3 linked regions of the Alkalilimnicola ehrlichii MLHE-1 genome follow. The protein of the gene in region 3 binds, or shares a complex with, the protein of the main gene of each other region. Links are inferred from orthologs where the notes say so. Each region holds a gene or a part of one and is shown on either strand. Other genes may lie near its edges. The genes, in order: holA, holB and dnaX.

The links.
Region 1: the proteins of dnaX (region 3) and holA are in contact, whole or in part, in a cryo-EM structure (PDB 8GIZ), measured with the Escherichia coli proteins. The link is inferred for Alkalilimnicola ehrlichii MLHE-1 from one-to-one orthologs.
Region 2: the proteins of dnaX (region 3) and holB are in contact, whole or in part, in a cryo-EM structure (PDB 8GIZ), measured with the Escherichia coli proteins. The link is inferred for Alkalilimnicola ehrlichii MLHE-1 from one-to-one orthologs.

What each region holds. Positions count from the first base shown.
Region 1 is NC_008340.1:448,371-451,411, reverse strand. Bases 151-3,041 are described here. They hold holA (DNA polymerase III subunit delta), read right to left. Parts: upstream 2,159-3,041; coding sequence 1,142-2,158; downstream 151-1,141. Other genes in these bases: leuS (leucine--tRNA ligase), read right to left, coding at 2,758-3,041; MLG_RS02015 (LPS-assembly lipoprotein LptE), read right to left, coding at 2,161-2,700; MLG_RS02025 (glutamate-5-semialdehyde dehydrogenase), read right to left, coding at 151-1,068. Outside these bases: more of MLG_RS02025, read right to left, coding at 1-150. UniProt on the Escherichia coli protein: Part of the beta sliding clamp loading complex, which hydrolyzes ATP to load the beta clamp onto primed DNA to form the DNA replication pre-initiation complex.
Region 2 is NC_008340.1:1,620,194-1,623,343, forward strand. What follows is about bases 52-3,051. They hold holB (DNA polymerase III subunit delta'), read right to left. Parts: upstream 2,059-3,051; coding sequence 1,045-2,058; downstream 52-1,044. Other genes in these bases: MLG_RS07215 (aminotransferase class V-fold PLP-dependent enzyme), read left to right, coding at 52-584; MLG_RS07220 (PilZ domain-containing protein), read right to left, coding at 611-973; tmk (dTMP kinase), read right to left, coding at 2,058-2,711; mltG (endolytic transglycosylase MltG), read right to left, coding at 2,708-3,051. In the rest of the region: more of MLG_RS07215, read left to right, coding at 1-51; more of mltG, read right to left, coding at 3,052-3,150. UniProt on the Escherichia coli protein: Part of the beta sliding clamp loading complex, which hydrolyzes ATP to load the beta clamp onto primed DNA to form the DNA replication pre-initiation complex.
Region 3 is NC_008340.1:1,721,349-1,724,398, forward strand. The notes cover bases 1-2,900. They hold dnaX (DNA polymerase III subunit gamma/tau), read right to left. Parts: upstream 2,474-2,900; coding sequence 527-2,473; downstream 1-526. Other genes in these bases: recR (recombination mediator RecR), read right to left, coding at 1-165; MLG_RS07700 (YbaB/EbfC family nucleoid-associated protein), read right to left, coding at 173-496; yidD (membrane protein insertion efficiency factor YidD), read left to right, coding at 2,741-2,900. Also shown: more of yidD, read left to right, coding at 2,901-3,050. UniProt on the Escherichia coli protein: Part of the beta sliding clamp loading complex, which hydrolyzes ATP to load the beta clamp onto primed DNA to form the DNA replication pre-initiation complex.

The sequences.
Region 1 (3,041 bases), 1.3 Mb from region 3 along the record:
CCGGGCCCGGGACCAGTCCTCGGTGAGGATGCTCTCGGTGTGGCCGGAGCTGTGCCGGGCGATATGCTCGATGGCCTCATCGAGGCCGGGCACGATGCGGATGGAGACGATGGCGTCCAGGTACTCGGTGGACCAGTCCTCCTTGGTGGCCGGCACCGCATCCGGGATCAGCCGGCGGGTGGCCTCACAGCCGCGCAGCTCCACCTCCGACTCGCGGTAGCGGCGGGCCAATTCGGGCAGCACCCGCTCGGCGATGGCCTCGGCCACCAGCAGGGTCTCCATGGTGTTGCAGGTCCCCAGCCGCTGGGTCTTGGCGTTGTAGGCCACGCTGATGGCCTTCGCCGGGTCGGCGGAGTCGTCGATGTAGACGTGGCAGATCCCGTCCAGGTGCTTGATCACCGGTACGGTGGCCTCGGCGGTGATCCGCTCAATCAGGCCCTTGCCCCCGCGCGGCACCAGCACGTCCACGTACTCGTCCATGCGGATCAGCTCGCCGACGGCGGCCCGGTCGGTGGTCTCCACCACCTGCACGGCCTCTCCGGGCAGCCCGGCGCGCTTCAGCCCGGCGCGCACGCAGGCGGCGATGGCGGCGTTGGAGTGGCGGGCCTCGGAACCGCCGCGCAGGATCGCGGCATTGCCGCTCTTCAGGCAGAGGGCGGCGGCGTCGGCGGTCACATTGGGGCGCGATTCGTAGATAATGCCGATGACCCCCAGCGGCACCCGCATCCGGCCCACCTGAATGCCGGAGGGGCGGAAGGCCAGATCACGGATGGCCCCCACCGGATCAGGCAACGCGGCGATCTGGCGCAGCCCCTCGGCCATGCCGTGGATGCGCTCATCGTTCAACTCCAGGCGGTCCAGCAGGGCCGGGTCCAGGTTGTTGGCGCGGCCGTTCTCCAGGTCGTCGGCGTTGGCGCGCTTGAGATCACCGGCGTGCTCCTCCAGGGCGTCCGCCATGGCATGGAGCGCGGCGTTCTTGTGGCCGGTGTCGGCACGAGCCATCTCGCGAGCGGCCTCGCGGGCCTGCCGGCCCAGGGTCTGCATGTAAGCACGGATGTCTTCGGTCATGAGGCTGAGGTTCGTCCTGTTGGCTTGGGGTGACGGTACCTACCGGGTAGTTTATATGCTGTGCGGGCCAGACTCATCCCGCCGCGGCCAGGCGGGCGGCGGCGTCCACCAGCCGGGCCAGTTCATCCCAGGGCCGGCCCTCGCCGACCCCCTTGACGGTGCGGTCCACGCCGGCACAGCGGGCCAGCAGGTGCAGCCAGTCCTCGCGCCGGCCCCGCCGGGCGGCGCCCACCACCCGCGGCACCCGCGGTTTGAAGACACCGTGGGCCCGCAGGAAGCGCTCCCACTCCGGTCGCGGCGGGCGCTTGCAGCGCAGGTCGGCCACCGCCCGCAGGTCCCGGGCCAGGGCCCAGAGGACCAGCGGGGCCGCCGTGCCCTCCTCGCGCAAGCCCTGCAGCACGTGGTAAGCGCGGCCGCGCTCGCCCGCCAGCATGGCGTCACCCAGGTCGTTGAGCTCATAGCGGGCGCTGTCCGCCACCGCAGCGGCGGCGGTATCGCCATCCAACGGACCGCTGCCGTGCAGCAGGGCCAGCTTTTCGATCTCCTGGTTGGCGGCCAGCAGATTGCCCTCGGAGCGCGCCACCAGAAGGTCCACGGCGTCGTCACTGGGCTGCAGGCCGTGGGCCTGAAGCCGCCGGCGCAGCCAGCCGGGGAACTCATGCCCGCCCACGGGCCAGCAGTACACCATCGCCCCCAACCCCTCCAGGGCCTTCACCCAGGCGCTCTGCCGCGTCTTTCCGGGCAACCGGCCGCTGATCACCAGCAGCAGGGTGTCGGGCGGCGCCTGCCGGCAGTAGCCCTGGATGGCCTTGGCGCCCTGGCTGCCGGGCTTGCCGTCGGGCAGGCGCAGTTCGATCAGCCGCCGCTCGGAGAACAACGAGAGGTTGCCGGCAGCGTGGTGCAGCCGCTCCCACTCGAAGCCGGGCTCCACCTCCAGCACCTCGCGCTCGTCGTAGCCCTGCGCCCGGGCCGTGGCGCGGATGGCGTCCACACTCTCCTGGATGAGCAGCGGCTCATCGCCGGCCACCAGGTAGGCGGGCAGCAGGTCGCGCTCGAGGTGGCGGGCGATGTCGTGGGGTTTGATCTGCACGGTCAGTCCGCCGCTGCGGCGTTGTCGTCGGTGATCGGCTCGGCGTCCCGGTGGGCCGCGACCTGCAGCAGCATCAGGCGCACGGCGTCCCGGCGCAGGTCGATGAGCAACTCCTCCTCACGCCCCTCGGTGCCCACCGGGTCGTCCCGATCGGCGCGGAAGCCGCGGACGGCGTTGACCTGGCTGCGTGCCAGCAGGTGTTCGCCGTCGGCGTTGTCCAGTTCGAAGGTCAGGCGGTAACGCAGTTCGTACTCCCGCGCGCGGATATCGCGGTCCACGGTCAGGGTCCGCCGCTCGCGGGCGTCGCCGACGATGCGCAGCACCAGGTCGGCGGCCTCCGCGCTATCCACCTGCCGCGCGCCGCTCACCGACAGGCCCTCGTCCACGGCGTCCTGCAACGCCCGCGCCGGGCTGCCGGCCACGTAGACCGCGGTGCCATCAAGACCGGCGGCACCGCCGCCAACGCCGCGCAGTTGCCAGCCGCAGGCGCTGAGCAGCAGGGCCAGCAGCAGGGCCATTCCAAGCGTTGCCGGGCGGTTCATTCTCCTTCCCCCCATGGGCATGGGTCGGTGGTGGCGTGGCGCCGCGGCGCCGGCGGGTCAGTTGGCGACAATATTCACCAGTTTACCCGGCACCACAATCACCTTGCGCACCGTCTTGCCCTCGGTGAAGCGCTGCACCTTTTCGTCCGCCAGGGCCGCCGCTTCGGCCGCCGCCTTGTCGGCGTCGGCGGGCAGCTGCAGCCGGCTGCGCAGTTTGCCGTTGACCTGCACCACCAGCTCAATGGTGTCGCGGGTCAGCGCCGACTCGTCCACCGCCGGCCAGCGGGCATCGATCACCGCCTCATCATGGCCCAGGGCCTGCCAGCAGACGTGGGTCACGT
Region 2 (3,150 bases), 100 kb from region 3 along the record:
CGCTGCCCCTGGATGTGGCGGCGCTGGCGCCGGATTTTGTGGTGGCGGATGGGCACAAGTGGCTGCTGGGCCCGGAGGGGTTGGGTTTTATGTACGTCCGCCCGGAGCTGATCGGCCAGCTCCAGCTCTATCAGTACGGCTGGCACATGGTGGAGCACGCGGGGGACTACGACCGTAGTGACTGGGCGCCGGCCGCCAGTGCCCGTCGCTTCGAGTGCGGCAGCCCCAATATGCTCGGGGTGCACGCGCTGGTGGCCAGCGTCAGCCTGCTGCTGGAGGTGGGGCCGGACACGATCGCCGAGAACGTGCTCGATAACACCCGCCACCTGATGGACTGGGTGGATCAACGGCCGGAACTGGAGCTGATCACGCCCCGGGAGGGGGGGCGCCACGCGGGCATCGTCACCTTCCGGGCCCCGGGGGCGGATGCCCGTGCACTGTGGAAACGGCTCTCATCGGCGGGTGTGGTCGCCGCCCACCGCATGGGCGGCGTGCGTTTCTCGCCCCATTTTTACACCGAGCCAACCCGCCTGGAGTACGCCACCGAGCAACTCCTCGCCGCCCTGCCCCACTGCCGGGCTTGAGCGGGCGGGGCAGGCACCGCGAGGCCTCACATGGTGTGGGTGGGGCGGTCCGACTCCAGGGCGCCGGCCAGGTACTCCTCAATCTTGCGGCGGGCGGCGCCGTTGTCCTTGTCGGAGAACTGCACCCCGACGCCGGCGGTGCGGTTGCCTTGGGCCCCCTGGGGGGTGATCCAGGCGATGCGCCCGACCACCGGGATCTTCTCCGACTCCTCCATGAGCGAGAGCAGCATGAAGACCTCGTCGCCGAGCTGGTAGCTTTTGCTGTTGGGCACGAAGAGGCCACCGTTTTTCAGGAACGGCATATAGGCGGCATAGAGGGCCGACTTGTCCTTGATGGACAAGGACAGAATGCCGTGACGACTACGGGGCTTACGAGGTGTTTCCGCCATACGCTGCTCTCCTCCCTGCCGTTAGTCTCCCACGCCCGCCCCGGGATTGAAACCGGCGCAGGGCAGCGGCGTCAGACCGCTTCCAACCAACCCACCAGCAACGACTCCCTGACCAACTGCGGATTGAGCGGGTGGCCCTGGCGGTACTGGGCCTCGTGGACCGCCTCCAGGTGGCCGAGGACGGCGGTCGGGGTTGTCTCCGCCGCCAGCGCCCGGAGCGGGGCGGCGGGCGCAGCACGGCTCGCCTCCGCCCCCCCGGCCTGGAACCGGGCCAGTTCGGCGAGCAGGGTGGCCAACACATCCAGAAACACCGGAAGGTCCAGGTCGGCCCAGTCGCGGGCCAGCGCGATCGGGTCCTGGCGGCCCTGGTGCAGGGCGAGCAGATCCGCGGCGAGGCGATCCAATCGCTCGGGTAGCCCCGCCTCCTCCCAGGCCAGCCCCCGGAAGGGCGCCCCCCCGGCCAGCGCCAAGGTGCGCTCGGTGACGGTCAGCCCCTGGCCCCGCAACCCGCTCAAGGCCCTCTCCGCGGGCGGGACCGGTATCGTCAGGTGGCGGCAGCGACTGCGGATGGTGGCGGGCAGTTGCGCCGGGCGTGAGCTCACCAATACCAGGAGAGTGGTGGCGGGCGGTTCCTCGAGGGTCTTCAGCAGGCTGTTGGCCGCATTGACGGTCAGGGTGTCCGCCGGATCGATCAGTGCGATCCGCCATCCACCGAACCGCGCACTCAGGTTGAGAAAGCGTCCGAGGGCACGCACCGCATCGACGGTAATCACCGCCCGCTCCTCGGGCGCCAAGTGGCGGAAATCCGGGTGCAGGCCCCGAGCCAGCGCGCGACACGATTCACAACGCCCGCAGGCCCGGCCCCCCTCGCCCGGCTGGTGACAGAGCAAGGCACGCACCAGGTGGCCACCCAGCAGCGACTTACCGGTGCCCGCAGGCCCGGCCAGCAACAGCGCGTGTGGCAGCTGCCCGGACGCCGCCTGGCGCAACAGTTCCGAGAGCCTGTCGTCGAGCCACTCCGGCACCGATCCGGTCGGTGGGGTCCAAGCCGGTTCCGCCAGCTCGCTGGCTGGGGTATCCGCCATCAGTGCGCCTCCGTGCCGCTGAGCCAGCGCGTGACCGCCGAGGCCAGGGCCTCCTCCAAGGCAGTTAACACGGCCTCCAGGGGTTGACCGGCATCCACCCGCCGGATGCGCTCGGGGAAGCGTTCTGCCAACGCCGCGTAACCTTCGTGCACGCGCTCGAAGAACCCGTCCCGCTCCTGCTCGAAGCGGTCGGGGGCCTCGCCCCGGCCGGCGGCGCGAGCCAGGCCGGTTTCCACCGGCACATCCAGCCAGAGTGTCAGGTCCGGGCGCAGCGCACCCTGGGTCCAGTCCTCCAATGCTGCAATCCGTTCGGCACCGAGACCCCGGCCCCAGCCCTGGTAGGCGTAACTGGCGTCGGTGAAACGGTCGCAGACCACCCACTGGCCCCGCTCCAGGGCCGGCCAGATCCGTTTGTCCAGGTGCTCGGAGCGGGCCGCGAACATGAGTAACGCCTCGGTGGCGGGGGCCATGGGCGGCTCCGACTGACCGAGCAGCAACGCCCGGATGCGTTCCCCCAACGGGGTGCCGCCGGGCTCCCTGGTCATCACCGCGTCGATCCCCTGCCGTTGCAGGTACTCCCGCACGCGGGTCAGGGCGGTGCTCTTACCCGCCCCTTCCAGCCCCTCCAGCGTGATAAAACGGCCCCGGGTCATTCGCCCTCCCCCAGAATGTAGCGGCGCACGGCACGGTTGTGTTCCGCCAGGGTGCGGGAGAATTGGTGGCTGCCGTCGCCGCGCGAGACGAAGTAGAGGTAGTCGTGGTCCGCCGGGTTCACGGCCGCGCGGATCGAGGCGCTGCCGGGCATGGCAATGGGCGTCGGGGGCAGGCCGTGGCGGGTGTAGGTGTTATAAGGCGTGTCCCGGCGCAGATCGGCGCTGCGTATGCGCCCGTCATAGGCCTCACCCATGCCGTAGATGACCGTCGGGTCGGTCTGCAGGCGCATGCCCTTTTCCAGCCGCCGGGTGAAGACGCCGGCCACCTTCGCCCGCTCCCCGTCCCGCCCGGTCTCGCGCTCGATGATGGAGGCCAGAATCAGCGCCTCGTAGGGCGTCTCCAGGGGCAGTCCGTCGGCCCGCGCCGCCCACTCCTCCT
Region 3 (3,050 bases):
GCCCACCTGGTCCATGGCCTCGCGGATCGCCGTGGCGAGCCGGCGCCCGCCGTCGCGGTCCCGCTGCAGCAGATGAAAGGCCATGCGCTGCGCCGACCGGGGGCCGACCCCGGGCAGGCAGCGCAGGCTCTCAATGAGCTGGTCGATCAGCGGGGAGTAGCGCATTCGCGCTTCAGAACGGGAGCTTGAAGCCCGAGGGCAGGTTCATACCCTCGCTCAGGCCTGCCATACGCTGCTGGCTCTCCTGCTCCAGCTTGTGCACGGCGTCGTTGAAGGCCGCCGCCACCAGATCCTCGACCATCTCGCGGTCGTCCTCGAACAGGCTGGGGTCGATACTGACCCGACGCGCCTCGTGCTTGCCGTTGATGGTCACCGCCACCATCCCGCCACCGGACTCCCCGGTGACCTCCATCTTGGCGATCTCTTCCTGGGCCTTCTTCAGCTCCTCCTGGAGCTTCTGGGCCTGCTTCATCATGTTACCGATTCCGCCCCTCATGGCTTGTTCCTCATCTTGGGCTGTTACAGATCACGTGGCCGGGTCAGCCCCCTTCCGGGGCCTGACCGTGTCCGGCAGCAACTCGGCGCCGAAGCGCTGGTGCAGCCGGGCGACGTTCGGGTCATTCTCCAGCGATTCGCGGGCGGCCCGCAGCCGTTCGGCGCGTTCCCTCCGGGCGACCGTGGCCGGTGTGTCCCGGTGCGGCGACTCGAGCCGGACATCCAGACGCACCGCCCGGCCCAGGTAGTCGCCGAGCACCTGGGCCAGCTCCGCCTCCAGCGCCGGGGTGCGCAGCATCCCGTGGCCGCTATCGAGACGAAGGATAACACGGCCCTCCTCCTCACCGACCCACTCACAGTGCGCGGCAAACTGTCGGAGGGCGCCGTCCAGCGGCAGGTCGCGGGCGCGCCAGGGCCAGGTTTCCGGCGTGATCCCCGCATCGTCCGGCGCCGTCGTCTCCGGCGCGGTCTCGGCGGCCGCGGGCTGAGCGCCGATCGGCGGCGGCTCCTCGTCGCTAACCGGCGGGCCTTCGGCCCAGGCCGGCGGGTCCGTCAGCCCCGCGGCCGGTTCGCGCCCCCCGGCAGGGGCCGGCTCAGCGGCGGCCGACGGGTCGGCCGGTGCCGGTGCGGGGCCATCCGGCTCGACCGCCTGGCCCCGCGCCGCCCGCATGAGCGCCTCACGGTAACCGCCCAGCCCCCCGCCCTGCTCGGGCGGCGGCGACCCACCCGCCGGAGCGGCCGCGGGCTCCGCCCGTTCTGTCGGGGTCGGCGACGGGTGGGCCTCCCGCCGGGGCCGCGTCGCCTTGGGGGCGGCCTGGGACCGCGGTGAACCCGCCGCTGCCGCTGGCGGGGCGTCTGCCCCCGCCCCGCCGGTCGCCGCCACTGCGGTCCCGGTCACCGGCTGGAAGGCCAGCATGCGCAGCAGCACCATCTCGAAGCCGGTGCGGCCCTCGGGCGCCAGCGGCAGGTCACGCCGCCCATTGAGGGCGATTTGGTAGTAAAGCTGCACATCCTCCGCCGGCAGCCTTGCGGCCAGATCCCGCAGCCGGTCCGCATCGGGGTCGCCAGCGGGCAGTGCCTCGGGCACCACCTGGAGCAGGGCCAGCTGGTGCAGGCAGTGCAGGAGCTCATCCAGGGCGTCGCTGAAGTCGGGGGCCCGCTCGCTCATCCGCGCCGTCACCGCCAGCAGCGCCCGCCCGTCGCCCGCGGCCAATGCCTCCAGCGCCTCGAGCACGAACCCGCGGTCAATGGTGCCGAGCATGGCACAGACCTCGTCCTCGCGAACCGCGCCGGCGCCGAAGGCGATGGCCTGATCCAGCAGGGAGAGCGCATCGCGCATGCTGCCCTTGGCCGCCTGCCCCAGCCGCGCCAGGGCCTGTGGCTCGGCCGCCACCCCCTCCTGCTCGACCACCGTGTGCAGGTAGTCCGCCACCAGGCCACCCGGCAGGTTCTTGAGGTTGAACTGCAGGCAGCGCGACAGAATGGTGACCGGCAGCTTCTGCGGGTCGGTGGTCGCGAGCAGGAACTTCACGTGCGGCGGCGGCTCCTCCAGGGTCTTCAACAGGGCGTTGAAGCTGTGCCCGGAGAGCATGTGCACCTCGTCGATGAGGTAGATCTTGTAGCGGCCCCGGGTGGGCGCGTACTGCACGTTATCGAGCAGCTCGCGGGTGTCCTCCACCTTGGTGCGCGAGGCGGCGTCCACTTCGATCAGGTCCACGAAGCGGCCGGCGTCCAGCTCCCGGCACGCATCGCAGGTCCCGCAGGGCTCGGCGGTCACGCCCTGCTCGCAGTTCAGGCACTTGGCCAGGATCCGGGCCACGGTGGTCTTGCCCACGCCGCGGGTGCCGGTGAACAGGTAGGCGTGGTGCAGGCGCTGCTGCTCCAGGGCGTTGACCAGGGCGCGCAGCACGTGCTCCTGCCCGGCCATCTCGGAGAAGGTGCGCGGTCGCCACTTGCGGGCGAGTACCTGGTAAGCCATGGTTTCCTGCTGTCTGCGGAGCGAGGCTACAAAGTGTACGGGTGGTGGGGGCGGTGCGCCACCGGTTCAGGGGAGCAGTGCGCTGCGGATAGATGGAGGCGGCGGATACCAGCCACACCCCGGCGCCCGAGTCCACCGCTGCCGCTGCTCCCTTCCGGGCCTGACGGAATTCACGGTTTATCGTCGCGAGGGGACCGGCACCGCCGCCATAATGGCGGCCCGTTTGGTACGGACCCTGCCTTGGGTAGGCAGCGCGGAGACGTTACCATGACAATCCGATCACGCCAAGTGGCTGGCCTCGGATGCCCCATCCACCATCGCCCGGTAACCCCGCTCATGCGCAAGAACCCATTGACCCTGCTGCTGATCGGTCTGGTCCGTGTCTATCAGTACGGGATCTCGCCCCTGATCGGCCCGCGCTGCCGCTACTGGCCCACCTGCTCCCACTATGCGGTGGAGGCCCTGCAGGTGCACGGGCCGGTGCGCGGCGGCTGGATGGCGCTGCGCCGGTTCCTGCGCTGCCACCCCTGGGGCGGGCATGGGGTCGACCCCGTGCCCGGCCGCGAGGACGGGGGAG